3 regions of the Streptomyces sp. NPDC033136 genome follow, and region 3 is predicted to be linked to each of the others. Evidence: riboswitches for the same ligand, from Rfam matches in the RefSeq annotation. Region 3 holds a riboswitch; each other region holds the start of a gene.
The links. Region 3 has a riboswitch for cobalamin ahead of ACZ5TL_RS23775 (ribonucleoside-diphosphate reductase subunit alpha). Riboswitches for the same ligand answer to the same signal wherever they lie in the genome.
Positions count from the first base shown of each region.

Region 1: linked by a shared signal. The riboswitch ahead of ACZ5TL_RS22195 (prenyltransferase/squalene oxidase repeat-containing protein) and the one ahead of ACZ5TL_RS23775 (ribonucleoside-diphosphate reductase subunit alpha) in region 3 are both predicted to bind cobalamin.
Region 2: linked by a shared signal. The riboswitch ahead of ACZ5TL_RS12645 (cobalamin biosynthesis protein) and the one ahead of ACZ5TL_RS23775 (ribonucleoside-diphosphate reductase subunit alpha) in region 3 are both predicted to bind cobalamin.

Region 1 covers NZ_JBVIPD010000011.1:223,994-229,612, reverse strand. The annotation lists gene ACZ5TL_RS22210 (MBL fold metallo-hydrolase) at 1-46, shown strand, start outside; gene ACZ5TL_RS22205 (DUF5753 domain-containing protein) at 174-1,079, shown strand; gene ACZ5TL_RS22200 (SAM-dependent methyltransferase) at 1,105-1,920, opposite strand; adenosylcobalamin-variant (AdoCbl-variant) riboswitch at 2,236-2,325, shown strand; gene ACZ5TL_RS22195 (prenyltransferase/squalene oxidase repeat-containing protein) at 2,448-3,653, shown strand; gene ACZ5TL_RS22190 (SCO2322 family protein) at 3,650-4,312, shown strand; gene ACZ5TL_RS22185 (CbiQ family ECF transporter T component) at 4,299-5,429, shown strand; gene ACZ5TL_RS22180 (ABC transporter ATP-binding protein) at 5,426-5,619, shown strand, end outside.
Region 2 covers NZ_JBVIPD010000005.1:451,956-457,574, forward strand. The annotation lists gene cobN (cobaltochelatase subunit CobN) at 1-243, opposite strand, end outside; gene ACZ5TL_RS12640 (cobyric acid synthase) at 240-1,748, opposite strand; gene ACZ5TL_RS12645 (cobalamin biosynthesis protein) at 1,750-2,685, opposite strand; cobalamin riboswitch at 2,789-2,927, opposite strand; gene ACZ5TL_RS12650 (hypothetical protein) at 3,061-3,282, opposite strand; gene ACZ5TL_RS12655 (inorganic phosphate transporter) at 3,317-4,558, opposite strand; gene ACZ5TL_RS12660 (class II aldolase/adducin family protein) at 5,013-5,619, shown strand, end outside.
Region 3 covers NZ_JBVIPD010000013.1:85,229-90,847, reverse strand. The annotation lists gene ACZ5TL_RS23780 (ribonucleotide-diphosphate reductase subunit beta) at 1-248, opposite strand, end outside; gene ACZ5TL_RS23775 (ribonucleoside-diphosphate reductase subunit alpha) at 305-2,668, opposite strand; cobalamin riboswitch at 2,793-2,921, opposite strand; gene ACZ5TL_RS23770 (GNAT family N-acetyltransferase) at 2,974-3,480, opposite strand; gene mctP (monocarboxylate uptake permease MctP) at 3,553-5,181, opposite strand; gene ACZ5TL_RS23760 (DUF3311 domain-containing protein) at 5,178-5,444, opposite strand; gene ACZ5TL_RS23755 (GntR family transcriptional regulator) at 5,597-5,619, opposite strand, start outside.

The sequences.
Region 1 (5,619 bases), on a different contig from region 3:
GGAGGCGGTGCCGGGGAGCGAGCCGGTGACGTACGTGGCGGTGTAACGGGTCCTCCACCTTCCCTTCGGCGGACCCGCACCGGCGCTGAACGTACCCGCCTCATAAGGCACTTGGCGGTGTGCAGAGCCCCCTAGGATGGCCGGACGCAACACTCGCACGGGGAGAGATGCCCATGGGCACCGAACAGGCCGCACGCACCACGACCGGCGGCAGGGCCCTGGACGACCGGTCGGCCGGGCCCATGGTGCCGCGGCTGGTGCTGGGCGCCCGGCTCCGGCGACTGCGCGAGGAGCGGGGCATCTGCCGGGCGGACGCGGGGCACGTCATCCGCGCCTCCTCGTCCAAGATCAGCCGGATGGAGGCCGGCCGCCACGGCTTCAAACTGCGGGACGTCGCCGACCTGCTCACCCTCTACGGCGTGACGGACGAGGCCGAGCGCGCCACGCTGCTGGCGCTGGCCGAGCAGGCGAACACCCCTGCCTGGTGGCGGTACTACAGCGATGTCGTCCCCGCCTGGACCCAGACCTACCTCGGGGCCGAGCAGGCGGCGAGCGTCATCCGCTCCTTCCACGTCCAGCGTGTCCCGGGCCTGTTGCAGACCCCCGACTACGCACGGGCCTCCGTCCGGCTCGCCCACCCGGACGCGGGCGAGGGGGAGATCGAACGCAGGGTCGCGTTGCGGATGACGCGTCAGCGCGTCCTGCACCGGGAGTCGCCGGCCCGGCTGTGGGCCGTGATCGACGAGGCGGCGCTGCGCAGGCCGATGGGCGGCATCCGTGTGATGCGCGCCCAGCTCAAGCAGCTCATCGAGCTCTGCCGGCTTCCGCAGGTCACGCTCCAGATCCTGCCGTTCAGCGCGGGCGGCCATGCCGCGGAGGGCGGTCCGGTCACCATCCTGCGGCTGCCCGGTGGGCAGTTGCCCGACATCGTCTACCTCGAACGGCTGACTACGGCCGTCTACCCCGACCGGCCGGCCGAGATCGAGTGCTACTGGGATGCCATGAACCGGCTGGTGGTCGAAGCCGAGTCACCGGACGAGACGCCGACGACCCTCCACCGGATCCTTCAGGAGACCTGAGGCGTCAGCCTGGAGACGTGCGGCGTCAGCGTTTCCGGGCGACGCCGCCGTACTGGTGCACCTCCGCGGGCAGGCCCAGGGCCGCCGCGTCGGGACGCCAGCGCGAGCAGGAGGCCACGCCCGGTTCGAGCAGTTCCAGACCGTCGAAGTAGCGGGCGATCTGCTCGGGGCTGCGGAGGATGTAGGGGATCGAACCGCCGTCGTTGTACTGCTGGATGGCCCTGACGTAGTCCTCGCTGGTGTCGGTGGAGTCGTACTGCACGAGGTAGCTGCCCAAGGGCAGGGCGTCCACGAGCCGCCGCACGATCGAGCGGGCCTCGTCGTGGTCCTCGATGTGGCCCAGGATGCCCATCAGCATGAGGGCGACCGGCTTGTCGAAGTCCAGGGTCCGGCCGGCTTCCCGGATGATCGTGTCCGGCTCGCGCAGGTCGGCGTCGACGTAGTTCGTGACGCCTTCCGGTGTGCTGGTGAGCAGCGCGCGGGCGTGGGCCAGGACCAGCGGGTCGTTGTCGACGTAGACGATGCGGCTCTCCGGGGCCGCCCGCTGGGCGATCTGGTGGGTGTTGTCGACGTTGGGCAGCCCGGTGCCGATGTCCAGGAACTGGCGGATGCCCTCCTCGGCGGCCAGGTGGCGTACGGCGCGGGCGAGGAAGTAGCGGGCGGCGCGGGCCCCGGACTCGATGCCGGGGAAGGCCTCGCGGAACGCGTCACCGGCCACCCGGTCGACCTCGTAGTTGTCCTTGCCGCCCAGCCAGTAGTTCCAGATCCGGGCCGAGTGCGGCACCGAGGTGTCGATCTTGGGGAACGGCTCCTGCGTGGCGTTCTCCACCTGGTCGGTCATGGACGGCTCCTGGGTGTGGTCGGGAAGGCCCACGCTAGCCTGTCCGCGCCCCGGAGAGGATCAACTCCTCGGCAAATCGCAGGAGTTCGGCCTCCACCTCACTCGGCCAGGGCCTGCCGCGTGGGAGGGGCGGGCCGGCGAGGAGGGCTCGCGGCGCAGCACCCACGCCTCGTCGATCTCGTACACGTCGGCCCGGCGGCCCGAGCCGAGCAGCTTCCCTGGTGGTGTGGTCGGCATGGGGCGAAGCCGCCCCGGCCCAACCGGCGCCCTCGGCCGGTTTTCTACCGACAGGTACAGTAAGCGGGTCGTCATCACACCGTACGGGGGGAAGCCGGTGCAATTCCGGCGCTGACCCGCAACCGTGTACCGCCCGCCGAGGCGGTGAGCCGGATCGCCCCGTACGGTTCGTGACCGGCTCACGTGCCCGGCAGCCCGCCGGTGCACGGCACCGTCGAGGTATACGGAGCCGAGCCGCCGGGGTGTCCCGTGCTGCCCGGCTCCCCCACAGGGAGAGGCACCCGCCGATCATGAACGTCCGCCGCAGCGCCGCGGTCCTGGCCGCCGTCGCCGTGATCGGCGCCGCCACCCCGGCCGCCGCCGCCCCGTCCCCGTCGCCGTCCCAGGCGCTCCCCTCCGCCCTGTACGGCGACAAGGACCCGAAGTTCGACGGCGTCTGGCGCCAGTCCCTCGCGCTCCTCGCGCAGGACACGGTGCGGGTGAGGCCGGCCGCGAAGTCCGTCGAGTGGCTGGTGCGGCAGCAGTGCGCGGACGGCGGCTTCGCCCCGTACCGCCCCGACCCCGCCACGGCGTGCGACGCCAGGACCATGCTGGACACCAACGCCACCGCCGCCGCGGTGCAGGCGCTGGCCGCGCTCGGCGGGCACGACGACGTCACCGGCAAGGCCGTCGGCTGGCTGAAGTCCGTCCAGAACAAGGACGGCGGCTGGGGTTACGCGCCCGGCGGTGCCAGTGACACCAACTCGACGTCGATCGTCATAGGCGCGCTCGCCGCCGCGGGCGAGAAGCCGGACCAGGCCGAGAAGGACGGCGAGTCCCCCTACGACGCCCTGCTGAAGCTCGCGCTGCCGTGCGGCGGGGACGGCGACGGCGCCTTCGCGTTCCAGCCGGACAGGGAGGGCAAGCTCGCCGCCAACGCCGACGCCACGGCGGCCGGCGTACTGGGCGCACTGGGCAAGGGCATGGTCGTCAAACCCGGCAAGGGGCCCGAGGCGACCTGCGAGAACGCCACAACGCCCCAGCAGGCGGCGGCGAACGGGGCTGCCTATCTCACCGCCGTCCTGGCCAGGGACGACGAGCATCTGGTGTCCGCCCTGGGCGGTGCCGAGCCCCAGCCCGACCACGGCAACACCGCCGACGCGGTCGTGGCGCTCGCCGCGCGGGGTGACACGGCGCAGGCGGAGAAGTCCGTGCGGTGGCTGGAGAAGAACTCCGCGTCCTGGGCCGCGCGGAGCGGTCCGGCCGCCTACGCCCAGCTGATCCTCGCCGCCCACGCGACGGGCACGGACCCGCGCGACTTCGGCGGCGCTGACCTCGTCAAGCAGCTCAACGCGACGGGCCCGGCCCCGCTGAAGGCCGAGAAGCCGAAGGCCTCGGACTGGGAGCAGGACTCGGGTTCCTTCTTCGGGATCTGGTGGTACGTCGGCGTCTGCCTCGTCGCCGGCATCGGCATCGGGTTCCTGTTCACCGGCCGCAAGAAGAAGCAGCAGCCGTGATCCGCCGGGCCGTTCTCCTCGTCCTGGCCTCGCTCCTGCTCCTCTCGGGCGCGGGCCAGGCCCAGGCAGCCGGTTACCGCTACTGGTCGTTCTGGGAGCGCGACGGCGACCGCTGGGTCTACGCCACCCAGGGCCCGTCCACGACCCGCCCCTCGGACGGCGACATCCAGGGTTTCCGCTTCGCGGTGAGCGAGGACTCCGGGGACGCGGCCCGACCGCGCGGCCGGGCCGACTTCGCGACGATCTGCGCGAAGACGCCCGCACGGGACGGCGAGAAGCGAGTGGCCCTGGTCCTCGACTTCGGCACGCCGGGGGACGCCCCCCGGGGCGAGTCCCCGCCCGCCGCGAGAACGGCCTGCGCGCAGGTCCCCTCCGACGCGACCACGGCGGACGCCCTGGCGACGGTGGCCAAGCCGCTGCGCTACGACACCAACGCCCTCCTGTGCGCCCTCTCGGGCTACCCGGAGCAGGGCTGCGGGGAGCAGGTGTCGAAGAAGCAGCCCACGACCACGACCGAGCCCTCGCCCGCGCCCGCGCCCGGGAAGGACACGGCGGACGACGGCCCGTCCCTGGGCCTGTGGGCGGGAATCGGCGCGGTGGCGGCCCTGGGCGCGGCAGCGGTCTGGCAGGTACGACGGCGTGACCATGGCCAGTCCTAGCGGCACCCCACTGCGCCGGGACGCGCGAAGCCCCCGCCCCCCGGGCCGACACCCGGCGTCTCTCCATCCCGGCGCCTGGTGGCTCTGGGCGCTGTCCCTCGGCACCGCGGCCACCCGCACCACGAACCCCCTTCTCCTCACCCTCCTCATCGCGGTCTCCGCCTACGTCGTGGCCACCCGCCGCCCCGAGACCCCCTGGTCCCGCTCCTACGGCGCCTTCGTCAAGCTCGCCCTCGCCGTCCTGCTCATCCGCCTGCTCTTCGCGACGGTCCTCGGCTCCCCCGTCCCCGGCACGCACACCCTGCTCACCCTCCCCGAAGCCGGCCTCCCCGCCTGGGCCCAGGGCATCCGCCTCGGCGGCGAGGTCACCGCGGAGGCCCTCGCCTTCGCCCTGTACGACGGCCTGAAACTGGCCACGCTCCTCATCTGCGTCGGTGCCGCGAACGCCCTCGCGAACCCCTCCCGTCTCCTCAAGTCCCTCCCGGGCGCCCTCTACGAGATGGGCGTGGCGGTCGTCGTGGCCCTCACCTTCGCCCCGAACCTCATCGCCGACGTCCAGCGTCTGCGCGCCGCCCGCCGGCTGCGCGGCCGTCCGGACAGGGGCGTCCGGGGTCTGCTGCACGTGGGCCTGCCGGTCCTGGAGGGCGCGCTGGAGCGCTCGGTCGCCCTCGCCGCCGCGATGGACGCCCGCGGCTACGGCCGTACCGCGCGGGTCCCCGCCGCCGTCCGCCGTACCACCGCCGCCCTCACCCTCGGCGGTCTGCTCGGCGTCTGCGCCGGAACGTACGGGCTGCTCACGGCCGAAGGCGCCGGGTACGGCGTGCCCGTCCTGCTGGCCGGGCTCGCCGCCGCCCTCGCGGGCCTCAAACTCGGCGGTCGCCGCTCCCTGCGCACCCGCTACCGCCCGGACCGCTGGGACGCACGCGCCGGGCTGGTCGTCGCCTCGGGCGTGGCGGTCGCGGCCCTCCTCACCCTCGCCTCCGTCCGCGATCCTGCGGACCTGCACCCCGGCGTGGTCCCGCTCGTCGCCCCCACGCTCCCGCTCTGGCCGGCCGCCGCCGTCCTCCTCGGCCTGCTGCCCGCGTTCGTCGCCCCCGATCCCAAGGAGCCGTCGTGATCCGCTTCGAGGAGGTCTCCGTGACGTACGACGGGGCCGCCGAACCCACCGTCCAGGGCATCGACTTCGAGGTCCCGGAAGGTGAACTCGTGCTGCTGGCGGGCCCGTCCGGGGTCGGCAAGTCGACCGTCCTGGGCGCGGTCAGCGGGCTCGTGCCGCACTTCACGGGCGGCACCCTGCGCGGCCGGGT
Region 2 (5,619 bases), on a different contig from region 3:
GGCCTCGCCGCCCAGCAGCACGGTGGGGATCCCGGAGGCCTTCAGCGCGGCGAGCCCGTCCTCCCAGGCCCGCTTGCCGCCGAGCAGCCGGACGACGGCGAGGTCGGCGCCGTCCAGCAGCGCCGGCAGCTCCTCGCGGACGTCCACGCGGGTCGGATTGCCGATCCGGTACGAGGCACCCGAGGCGGCCCGGGCCGCCAGCAGGTCCGTGTCGGCGGTCGACAACAACAACACAGTGCTCATGCGGGTGCTCCCGGTGGAATGAAGGGCAGTCCTTGCGGCGCGCCGGACTCGATGAGCCGCCACAGCGCGTCCGTGTCCGCGTGCTGTTCGATCAGGTCGCCGAGCCGGTCGAGCTGCTCCTCGCGCAGCGCGGCGAACGAGGTGTCCGGTGCCGGGACGAAGCGGCGGCCCGCGGCGGCCGCCACCTCGCGCAGGAAGGCCCGCCGGAAGCCGTCCGACTCCAGCGAGCCGTGCCAGTGCGTGCCCCAGGTCTGGCCGACCCGGCAGCCGTCCAGGAAGGGGACTCCTCCGGTGACGTCGGCGACCCCGTGGTGGATCTCGTAACCCTCGACGCGCTCCCCGAGGGCCTCGCCTTCCGGCCGGGTGAGGGTCTTCTCGCGGGCGAACCGCACCCGCACGGGCAGGATCCCGAGCCCGTCGACGTGCCCGCGCCGGCTCTCGACGTCGTCCTCGATGTGCTCGCCGAGGAGCTGGAAGCCGCCGCAGACGCCGAGGACGGGCCGCTGCTCGGCGGACCTGCGGACCAGGGCCTGGGCAAGACCCCGTTCGCGCAGCCACTCCAGGGCGCGGACCGTCCCGCGGGTGCCGGGCACGATGACGAGGTCGGCGTCGGCCAGCTCCTCGGGCCGGTCCACGAACCGCACCACGACCCCCGGCTCGGCGGCCAGGGCGTCCACGTCGGTGAAGTTGGACATGAGCGGCACGGCACACACCGCGACCCGCAGCACGTCCTCGCCGACGGGCGGGGCGACGACGGACTCCCGCACCGCCCCCCGCAGGGAGACCCCCATCCCGTCCTCCTCGTCGATCCCGAGCCCGTGCCGGAAGGGCAGAACGCCGTACGTACGCCGCCCGGTGAGCCCCTGCAGCATGTCCAGGCCCGGCTCCAGCAGGGAGACGTCCCCGCGGAACTTGTTGACGAGGAACCCGGCGACGCAGCTCTGGTCCTCCGGCGACAGCAGCGCGACGGTCCCGAAGAACGAGGCGAAGACACCGCCCCGGTCGATGTCGCCGACGACGAGCACGGGGAGCCCGGCGCCCCGGGCGATACCCATGTTGACGATGTCCGTCCGCCGCAGATTGATCTCGGCGGGAGAACCGGCCCCCTCACAGATCACCGCGTCATACGTGCCCCGCAACTGCTCCAGACAGTCCAGCACCGTCCCGAGCAGCTTCTGCTGCCGTCCTCCGTGGTAGCCCCGCGCGCTGAGTTCACCGACGGGCTTGCCCAGCAGCACGACCTGGCTGCTCTGCTCGCCACCGGGCTTGAGCAGCACGGGATTCATCAGCGCGGTCGGCTCGACCCGGCAGGCCTGGGCCTGCATGGCCTGCGCCCGTCCGATCTCGGCGCCCTCCCTCGTCACGAACGAGTTCAGGGACATGTTCTGCGCCTTGAAGGGCGCGACCTTGACGCCCTGCCGCACCAGCCAACGGCAGATCCCGGCCGTCACGACGCTCTTGCCGGCGTCGGAGGTGGTGCCGGCGACGAGAAGCCCACCGCTCATGTCATGTCCCCCTCTTCAGCAGCCGCGCTCCGGCGCACACGCCGAGCGCCAGCCAGGTGACGCGCCGCGAGAGCCGCACGGCCCGCGCGACGTCGTGCGTGCCGACGGCACGCCCCCCGGTGTTCAGCACGGGCCGGTGCTCCGCCCGCCCGCCGTACGAGAGCGTCCCGCCCAGCCGTACCCCGAGCGCCCCGGCGAAAGAGGCCTCCACGGGCCCGGCGTTGGGACTCGGATGCTTCGCCGCGTCCGCCCGCCAGGCGCGTACGGCCCCGCGCGGATCCGGCCCGGCCAGCGCCGCGAGTACGGCGGTCAGCCGCGCCCCCGGCCATCCGGCGAGGTCGTCCAGCCGCGCCGAGGCCCACCCGTAGCGCCGGTACCGGGCCGACTTGTGCCCGACCATGGCGTCCAGGGTGTTGACGGCCCGGAAGCCGAGCAGCCCGGGCACCCCGCCGACGGCTCCCCACACCAGCGCCCCCACCACCGCGTCGGAGGTGTTCTCGGCGACGGACTCGACCACGGCCCGGGCGATCCCGTCGGCGTCGAGGGCCTGCGGGTCCCGCCCGCACAGATGGGGCAGCCGCGCCCGGGCCGCCTCGACGTCCCCGGTCTCCAGGGCGCGCCCGATGGCCCGCGCCTCCCGGGCGAGTGAAGTCCCCCCGACGACCGCCCAGGTGGCGGCACCGGTCAGGACGACGGAGGCGACGGGGGAGGTCCGCACGGCACGCGCGGCGACGGACCCGACGGCGACGGTCCCTCCCGTACACACGGCGGTGTGCAGGGCGCCCCACCCGCGGTGGTCCCGCCACAACACCCGTTCCACGGCAGCAGCGGCCCGCCCGAACACGGCGACCGGATGCCCCCGGCGAGGATCGCCGAGCAGCAGGTCACCGATCAGACCGGCGGCGGCGCCGTACGCGAAGACGCGACCGGCACCCATGGGCTCAGCCGGCCGAAAGGGCGGGCAGGGGTGGGGTGCTGAACCTTGATCGGCAGCCGCGCATGGCGATATGTGTCCTCACTCAGGGTGTCCGCGCCCTGGTTCGACTAGACCGGCGGTGAGAGTTCCTGGCTCCCGGGGATTGCTACCCCGGTGACAGTGGCGGGACCGCGCCGGACTCGCACCGGCTTCCTCTCCTGCCGCCGTACTGGCCCCGGCAGTCCACCACGGCCGCGAACCGCCGTCAACTTGCCGTTGACCTGCGAGGGGAGAGTGTGGAGAACCCCACATCGCCCCCCGGGCACACACGACGACCGGGCGGCACAGGACCAAAGTCCTGTGCCGCCCGGTCGGATGCGTCGCGCGGTCGGGCCGTCAGGCCACGATCAGGTAGATCCCGTACACCACGGCAGCCGCGCACGCCGCGAAGCACGCGTACGCGCCGGTGACCGCGAGGCCCGCGGAGCCGCCCTGGGCCACCGCCCGCTCGCGGCGGGACAGGCCGGTGATGCCGAGGGTGAACAGGCCCACGAGGGCCACGGTGACCACGAGGCTGACGCCGAAGACGGAGCCGAGGGACGCCCAGTCGATCTTCATATCGGAGACTCTTCCTTGTTACCGGTGGGCGGGGTCAGACCGTGGTGGTCGGCGAGGGCGTCCGCTCGGAGGCGGCCTGGGCCGGGAACGACGCCGGGTCCTCCGTCGCCGTGCCGGTCGGCGGCGGCGTCACCGCGGCCATCGCCGTGGTCACCACACCGGCGGGCTCCGTCTCGTCGGTGTCGTTGACGTTGGTGTGGTCGACGACCTCACGCCGGGACAGCATCCAGATCGCCGCGCTGGAGGCGACGAGGAAGACGGCCACCGCCGCGGTGCCCCAGTCGCCGAAACCGGTGACGTACTCGGCGATCGCGGCCACCAGCGCGGCCGCCGGCAGCGTCAGACCCCACGCGACGAACATCCGCGTCGCGGTCGACCAGCGGACGACACCGCCCTTGCGGCCGAGCCCCGCGCCCATCACCGAGCCGGACACGGAGTGGGTGGTGGACAGGGAGAAGCCGAGGTGGGAGGAGGCCAGGATGACCGTGGCCGCGCTGGTCTGGGCGGCGAAGCCCTGCTGCGGCTGGAGGTCGGTCAGGCCCTTGCCCATGGTGCGGATGATGCGCCAGCCACCCAGGTAGGTGCCGAGCGCGATCGCGATGCCCGCGGAGAGGATGACCCACATGGGCGGGTCGGAGTCGGGTGCGACGGCGCCGCCGGCGACCAGGGCGAGGGTGATGACACCCATCGTCTTCTGCGCGTCGTTGGTGCCGTGCGCCAGGGAGACCAGGCCCGCGGAGGCGATCTGGCCGGACCGGTAGCCCTTCCTGGACGCCTCGCCGTCGGCCTTCTTGCCGAGGGAGTACGTCAGCCGGGTGGCCAGCATCGCCGCGAGGCCCGCGACCAGCGGAGCTGCGATCGCCGGGATCAGGACCTTGGTGACGAGCACGTCGCCGTGCACCGCGCCGATGCCCGCCGAGGCGACCGTGGCGCCGATCAGACCGCCCATGAGGGCGTGCGAGGAGCTGGACGGCAGACCGACCAGCCAGGTCAGCAGGTTCCAGAGGATCGCTCCGACCAGGGCGGCGAAGATGACCTCGGGACGGATGCCGGCTTCGTCGACGAGCCCCTTGGAGATCGTGTTGGCGACCTCCACGGACAGGAAGGCGCCGACCAGGTTGAGGACGGCGGACATGGCGACGGCGGCCTTGGGCCTCATGGCACCCGTGGAAATGGTCGTGGCCATCGCGTTCGCGGTGTCGTGGAAACCGTTCGTGAAATCGAACGCGAGTGCGGTTACCACCACAATCGCGAGGATCAGCGAGAAGCTTTCCATTTACCCAGGCAATCGTTCGAGGTCATTGGCTGGACGAACGTAGGTAACCCGAGTGAACGGAAGGTGAACTGGGAGGGGCGCAGGGGTGTCCACATCGGAGGGTTGCCGTTCCACCGTGCTGTCAGGCTCCCCGCGCCCCCGCGATCAAGGCGCCTCCGGCGAACCACTTCAGCCGATCGAGTGACCCGTTGAAGACGTTCCGGTCGCCCGGCAGGGGGCCGCTGACGTCGTCGTGCTGCCGGATGGTCCAGGCCGGCCGTCCTGGACCATCCGGCAGCATGCCCGCTCGCGCCGTGCTCAGGGCGTAGCACATGTGTTTCTTGTCATACGGGTTGTATGCGATCTCGACCCCCGCGGCATCGGCGCGCCGACCGGCCCCGGCGGGCGGTCGGCCTCCGGCCGGAAGTGCCCCCGTCCTGCGGCTCGTCGGGACCCTGCCTGGCAGGATCGCCGCATGGCTGAGCAGCGAGACGACGAGCCGGGCACGAGGGGCGTACGGGACGGCGGACCGGACGCGGGGGAGCCGCGGCGCAGGGACGTGCGTCCCGAGGAGGCCGGCGCCTGGGAGGACCTGCTCGCCACGGCCCGCCGGACGGTCTCCGAGGGACTCGTCGTCGGCACGTCGGGCAACGTCTCGGTACGCGTCGACGACACCGTCCTGGTCACACCGTCGGGCGTCCCCTACGACCACCTGACGCCCGGCGACGTGACCGGCGTCGGCCTCGACGGCCGGCAGGTCCTCGGCACGCTCGTCCCGACCAGCGAACTGCCCATGCACCTCGCGGTCTACCGGTCGACCGGCGCCCGCGCCGTCGTCCACACCCACGCCGTGCACGCGACGGCCGTCTCGACGCTCGTGAGCGAGCTCCCGCTGATCCACTACATGGCCGCCGCGCTCGGCGGCCCCGTCCGGGTCGCCCCGTACGCCACCTATGGCACCGACGAACTGGCCGAGAACATGCTGCGCGCCCTCGCCGGCCGCTCCGGCTGCCTCCTGCAGAACCACGGCACCGTCACCTACGGCACCACCCTCGCCCAGGCCTACGACCGCACGGCCCAGC
Region 3 (5,619 bases):
TTGTACAGCGTCAGCACCAGGTTGTTCGCGACGATCGAGTCGCCCGTGGCGAAGAAGGCCACCAGTCGGCCGATCAGGTGCTGTTCGGCGGGGGAGAGCTTGGCGAGGTCGGCGACGTCCGAGTGGAGGTCGACCTCCTCCACGGTCCAGGTGTTCTTGATGGCGTCCCGGTAGCGCTCGTAGAAGTCCGGGTAGCGCATCGGGCGGAGAGTCAGCTCGAAGCCGGGGTCGAGAAGGTTCTGAGTCATAACAGTCGGCGCGAAGCGCCGTCCTCCAGGGGTGGCGGTCGGGTGGCGGGTGGGAATTACTGGCAGGCCTCGCAGGACTCGGGGTTTTCCAGGGAGCAGGCGACGGCGTCCTCCGTCGCCGGCTGCTGCACGGGGACGGTGGCGGTGGCCTGGGCGGCGCGGGCGATGCGGGTCGCCGGGCGCGAGCGCAGGTAGTACGTGGTCTTCAGCCCGGACTTCCAGGCGTAGGCGTACATCGAGGAGAGCTTGCCGATGGTCGGCGTCTCCAGGAAGAGGTTCAGGGACTGGGACTGGTCCAGGAACGGGGTCCTGGCCGCCGCCATGTCGATCAGGCCGCGCTGCGGGATCTCCCACGCTGTGCGGTACAGCCTCCGCACGTCCTCGGGGATCCAGGCGAAGTCCTGCACCGAGCCGTTCGCCTCACGCAGGGCCTCCCGGCTGCGGGCGTCCCACACGCCGAGCCGCTTCAGCTCGTCCACCAGGTAGGAGTTGACCTGGAGGAACTCACCGGACAGCGTCTCGCGCTTGAACAGGTTGGACACCTGCGGCTCGATGCACTCGTACACGCCCGCGATGGAGGCGATCGTGGCCGTCGGCGCGATGGCGAGGAGCAGGGAGTTGCGCATGCCGGTCGTGGCGACGCGCTCGCGCAGGGCTGCCCAGCGCTCCGGCCACGTCAGCTCCACGTCGTAGTGGTCGGGGTGCAGTACGCCCCTGGCCGTACGGGTCTTCTCCCAGGCCGGCAGCGGGCCGCTGCGCTCGGCGAGATCGGCGGAGGCCTCGTAGGCGGCGAGCATGATGCGCTCGGCGATGCGGGTGGACAGCGCCTTGGCCTCGGGCGAGTCGAAGGGCAGGCGCAGTGTGAAGAGGACGTCCTGGAGACCCATGGCTCCGAGGCCGACGGGACGCCACCTGGCGTTCGACCGGCCTGCCTGTTCGGTCGGGTAGAAGTTGATGTCCACGACCCGGTCGAGGAACGTCACGGCCGTACGGACCGTCTCGTCCAGCCGCTCCCAGTCGATGCCCCCGCCCGCCCGGTCGACGAACGCGCCGAGGTTGACCGATCCCAGGTTGCAGACCGCCGTCTCCCCGTCGTTGGTGACCTCGAGGATCTCCGTGCAGAGGTTGGAGGAGTGCACGACGTGGCCCGGCTCGGCCGTCTGGTTGGCGGTGCGGTTGGCAGCGTCCTTGAAGGTCATCCAGCCGTTGCCGGTCTGCGCGAGGGTGCGCATCATGCGGCCGTACAGCTCGCGGGCGGGCAGCGTCTTCTTCGCCAGGCCCTTCGCCTCGGCCGCCCGGTACGCGGCGTCGAACTCCTCGCCCCACAGGTCGACCAGCTCGGGCACGTCCGCGGGGGAGAACAGCGACCACTGCCCGTCGGCGTTCACGCGGCGCATGAACTCGTCCGGGATCCAGTGGGCCAGGTTCAGGTTGTGCGTACGGCGGGCGTCCTCGCCGGTGTTGTCGCGCAGTTCCAGGAACTCCTCGATGTCGGAGTGCCAGGTCTCCAGGTACACCGCGGCGGCGCCCTTGCGGCGGCCGCCCTGGTTCACGGCGGCGACCGAGGCGTCGAGGGTCTTCAGGAACGGGACGATGCCGTTGGAGTGGCCGTTGGTGCCGCGGATCAGCGAACCCCGGGCGCGGATGCGGGAGTAGGCGATGCCGATGCCGCCGGCGTGCTTCGACAGCCGGGCCACCTGGTGGTACCGGTCGTAGATGGAGTCCAGCTCGTCCTTGGGGGAGTCGAGGAGGTAGCAGGACGACATCTGGGGATGCCGGGTGCCGGAGTTGAAGAGGGTGGGGGAGGAGGGGAGGTAGTCGAGGCGGCTCATCAGCCCGTAGAGCGCGGCCACTTCGTCCAGCGCGCGGGTGGTGTCGTCCTCGGCGAGACCGGCGGCGACCCGCAGCATGAAGTGCTGCGGCGTCTCGATCACCTGGCGGGTGATCGGGTGCCGGAGCAGATAGCGGCTGTGGAGCGTGCGCAGGCCGAAGTAGCCGAAACGGTCGTCGGCGGCGGTGTCGATCAGGGCGTCGAGGCGGGCCGCGTGCAGCCGGACGAACTCGGCGGTGCGGTCGGCGATAAGGCCCTCGCGGTGGCCCACGGCGACCGACTCCGTGAAGGACGTTACGCCCTGGGAGGCGGCCTCCGCGCGGATGCCGATGGTCAGCAGCCGGGCGGCCAGCCGGGAGTAGGCGGGGTCCTCGGAGATGAGACCGGCGGCCGCCTCCGTCGCCAGCTCGCGCAACTCCGACGCGTCAGCCCGCGCGGACCGGCCGCGCAGCGCGGCGGCGGCGACCCGGCCCGGGTCGGCGTCGGGGAGGTCGGCGGTCAGCTCGGTCAGGGTCCGCAACAGGGCGGCACCGGGAGCGTCGTGCGCTTCTTCGGCGGCTGAGACCGGTTCCGCAGGCGCGATGGTCACGTGGGGCTCTCCCTCGCTCGGCACGGGGGCCTCGTCGAGGGCAGGGGGCAGCACGCGAGCGCACGCGGCGTCGCGTCCACCGGCCCATTCCACGAGGCCCGGACGTCAGGGCACACCGGCCGGACGGCCGGGCGCGCTGTCGGCAGGTCCTCGGACTGACTCCCATACATGCATGAACAGGCATGGGTATACCGTTGCGGGACAGTTCCGGATTCCCACCGGATTCCCCTGCGGCGACAGCGAGCATGAGCATACATCTTGTGCCGGGCAGAGAAAGCACCCCTAGATGTAGTGCCGAGATGGTTTCACAGTGTCAACTCGTAGGTGAGGAGAGTGATGTCGTCGAGCTCCGGAATCGGGTTCCAGTCGCGCTCCGGGACACGGACGAAGCCGAGACGTTCGTAGATGCGGTGGGCGGCGTGCATGGTTCGCTGCGTCGACAGGACGACGCGGACGCAGCCGCACGTCGCGCGGGCGCGGTCGACGCAGGCGCGGACGAGGGCCTCTCCGGCGCCGCGGCCGCGGGCCTCGTGGGCGACGGCGAGCATCCGTATCTCGGCCTCTCCGGGCAGGGCGATGTCGGCCATGGGACCGCCGGCGGGAACGAAGGTGACGCCACCGAGGAGGTGTTCGCCCCGGGTGGCCACCAGGACGTCCGCGGCGGCGGCCCGCTTGGCCACGTCCTTGAGTTCCCCGAGGTAACCGTCGCTCTCACCGAAGTCGAGGAGGTCGTCCTTCAGGTAGGCCTGGGCGGTGATCTCGCCGAGGGCGCCGTACTCGGTGGGCTTCACTCGCCGGATGAGAATGTCCATGGTCCGAGTCTGCGGGACGGGTATGACAACGGGCCGCCGGTTTCTCACCGACGGCCCGCTGTCACCTGCGACTCAGTGCGAGGTGCCCGCCGTCGCCGGCGGAAGCTCCACCTGAACCCCCGGGTCGCCCGCGTCCGCCGTGTAGTCCTCCGGCTTGGTCTCGTCGATGCCGTCGGGGGCCTTCAGGGCCTTGAGGACGAACGTCAGGACCACCGTCACCACCACGTTCAGGACGAACGCCGTGAGGCCGATATAGCCGATCTCGCCGATGCCGGGGATCTCCTTCGAGGAGCCGCCGAAGTGCTTCTGGGTCGGGGAGGCGACGCCGTACGCGGCGACCGTGCCGTAGAGCATGCCGACCGCCCAGCCCGCGAGCAGGGCCCAGCGGTGGAACCAGCGGGTGAACAGGCCGCCGACCAGCGCCGGGAAGGTCTGCAGGATCCAGATGCCGCCCAGGAGCTGGAAGTTGATGGCGACCGTCTTGTCCATCGTGAGGACGAAGGCCAGCGCGCCGACTTTCACCAGCAGGGACACCAGCTTGGAGACCTTGGTCTCCTGCGCGGGTGTGGCGTCGGGCTTGATGAAGTCCTTGTAGATGTTGCGGGTGAAGAGGTTCGCGGCCGCGATGGACATGATGGCCGCCGGGACCAGGGCCCCGATGCCGATCGCCGCGAAGGCCACGCCCGCGAACCAGTCGGGGAACATGTTCTCGAACAGCTGCGGGATCGCCAGCTGCCCGTTCTGCACCTTGACGCCGGCCGCGATCGCCATGAAGCCGAGCAGCGCGAGCAGGCCCAGCATCAGCGAGTAGAGCGGCAGGATCGTGGTGTTGCGGCGGATCACCTCACGGCTCTTCGAGGACAGCGTCGCCGTGATCGAGTGCGGGTACATGAAGAGCGCGAGCGCGGAGCCCAGCGCCAGCGTGGCGTAAGTCCACTGCCCCGCCTCCGCCGGCACCAGCGCACCGCGCGGCGCGCCTGTCGCCGGGTTGGTCTGGCTGTACGCTTCGCCCGCCTTGGCGAAGATCTCGTCGAAGCCGCCCAGCTTGATCGGGATGTAGATGATCGCCACCGCGATGACGATGTAGATCAGGGTGTCCTTCACGAACGCGATGAGCGCGGGCGCACGGAGACCGGACGAGTACGTGTACGCCGCCAGCACGCCGAAGGCGATCAGCAGCGGCAGGTCCTTGATGAACCAGTTGGTGTTCTCGCCGCCGCCGACGCCCATCACGTCCAGCACGGCCTGGATGCCGACCAGTTGGAGCGCGATGTACGGCATCGTCGCGAGGATGCCGGTGAGGGCCACGGCCAGGGAGAGGCCCTTGGAGCCGAAGCGGCCGCGCACGAAGTCGGAGGTCGTGACGTACCCGTGCTTGTGGGACACCGACCACAGACGGGGGAGGAAGGTGAAGATCAGCGGGTACACCAGGATCGTGTAGGGCACCGCGAAGAAGCCGGCCGCGCCCGCCGCGTAGATCGCCGCGGGGACGGCGACGAAGGTGTACGCCGTGTACAGGTCGCCGCCGAGCAGGAACCAGGTGACCCAGGTGCCGAACGAGCGGCCGCCCAGACCCCATTCGTCGAGGCTGTGCTCGTTCTCGGCCTTGCGCCAGCGCGCGGCCAGGAAGCCCATGACGGTGACGAGCAGGAAGAAGAAGATGAAGACGGCGAGCGCGACGCCGTTCACGCCGTCCTTCACTCCGACGCACCGCCCTTCGTGGCCGAGCGGGCGCGCTGGTCACGCTGCCACAGCTTGTAGGCGATCACCGTCAGGACGGTGGAGATCAGCACCCACGCCATCTGGTACCAGTAGAAGAACGGGATCCCGATGAAGGCCGGGTCCATCCTGGTGTACGAGCCGACCCACAGCATGGCCACGAAGGGCGCTATGAGGCAGAAGCCGATGACGACGCGCACAGGCGTCACCACCGGCCCTCTGCTGGCTTCCGGGGCTTGCGACATCAGGCGGCTCCGTCCCCTCGATGATCACCTCTGCGATGCGCAGGCAATCTAGGTCAGGGTGCGGCGACAGCGGAACCCCTCGTCCGTAATGCGGTACCCCATATGCGGTACCAACAGGGAATGGGCCCTCAACGGCCACCGCAGCGGTTCAGCTACTCCTGAGGCCGCTTCAGGC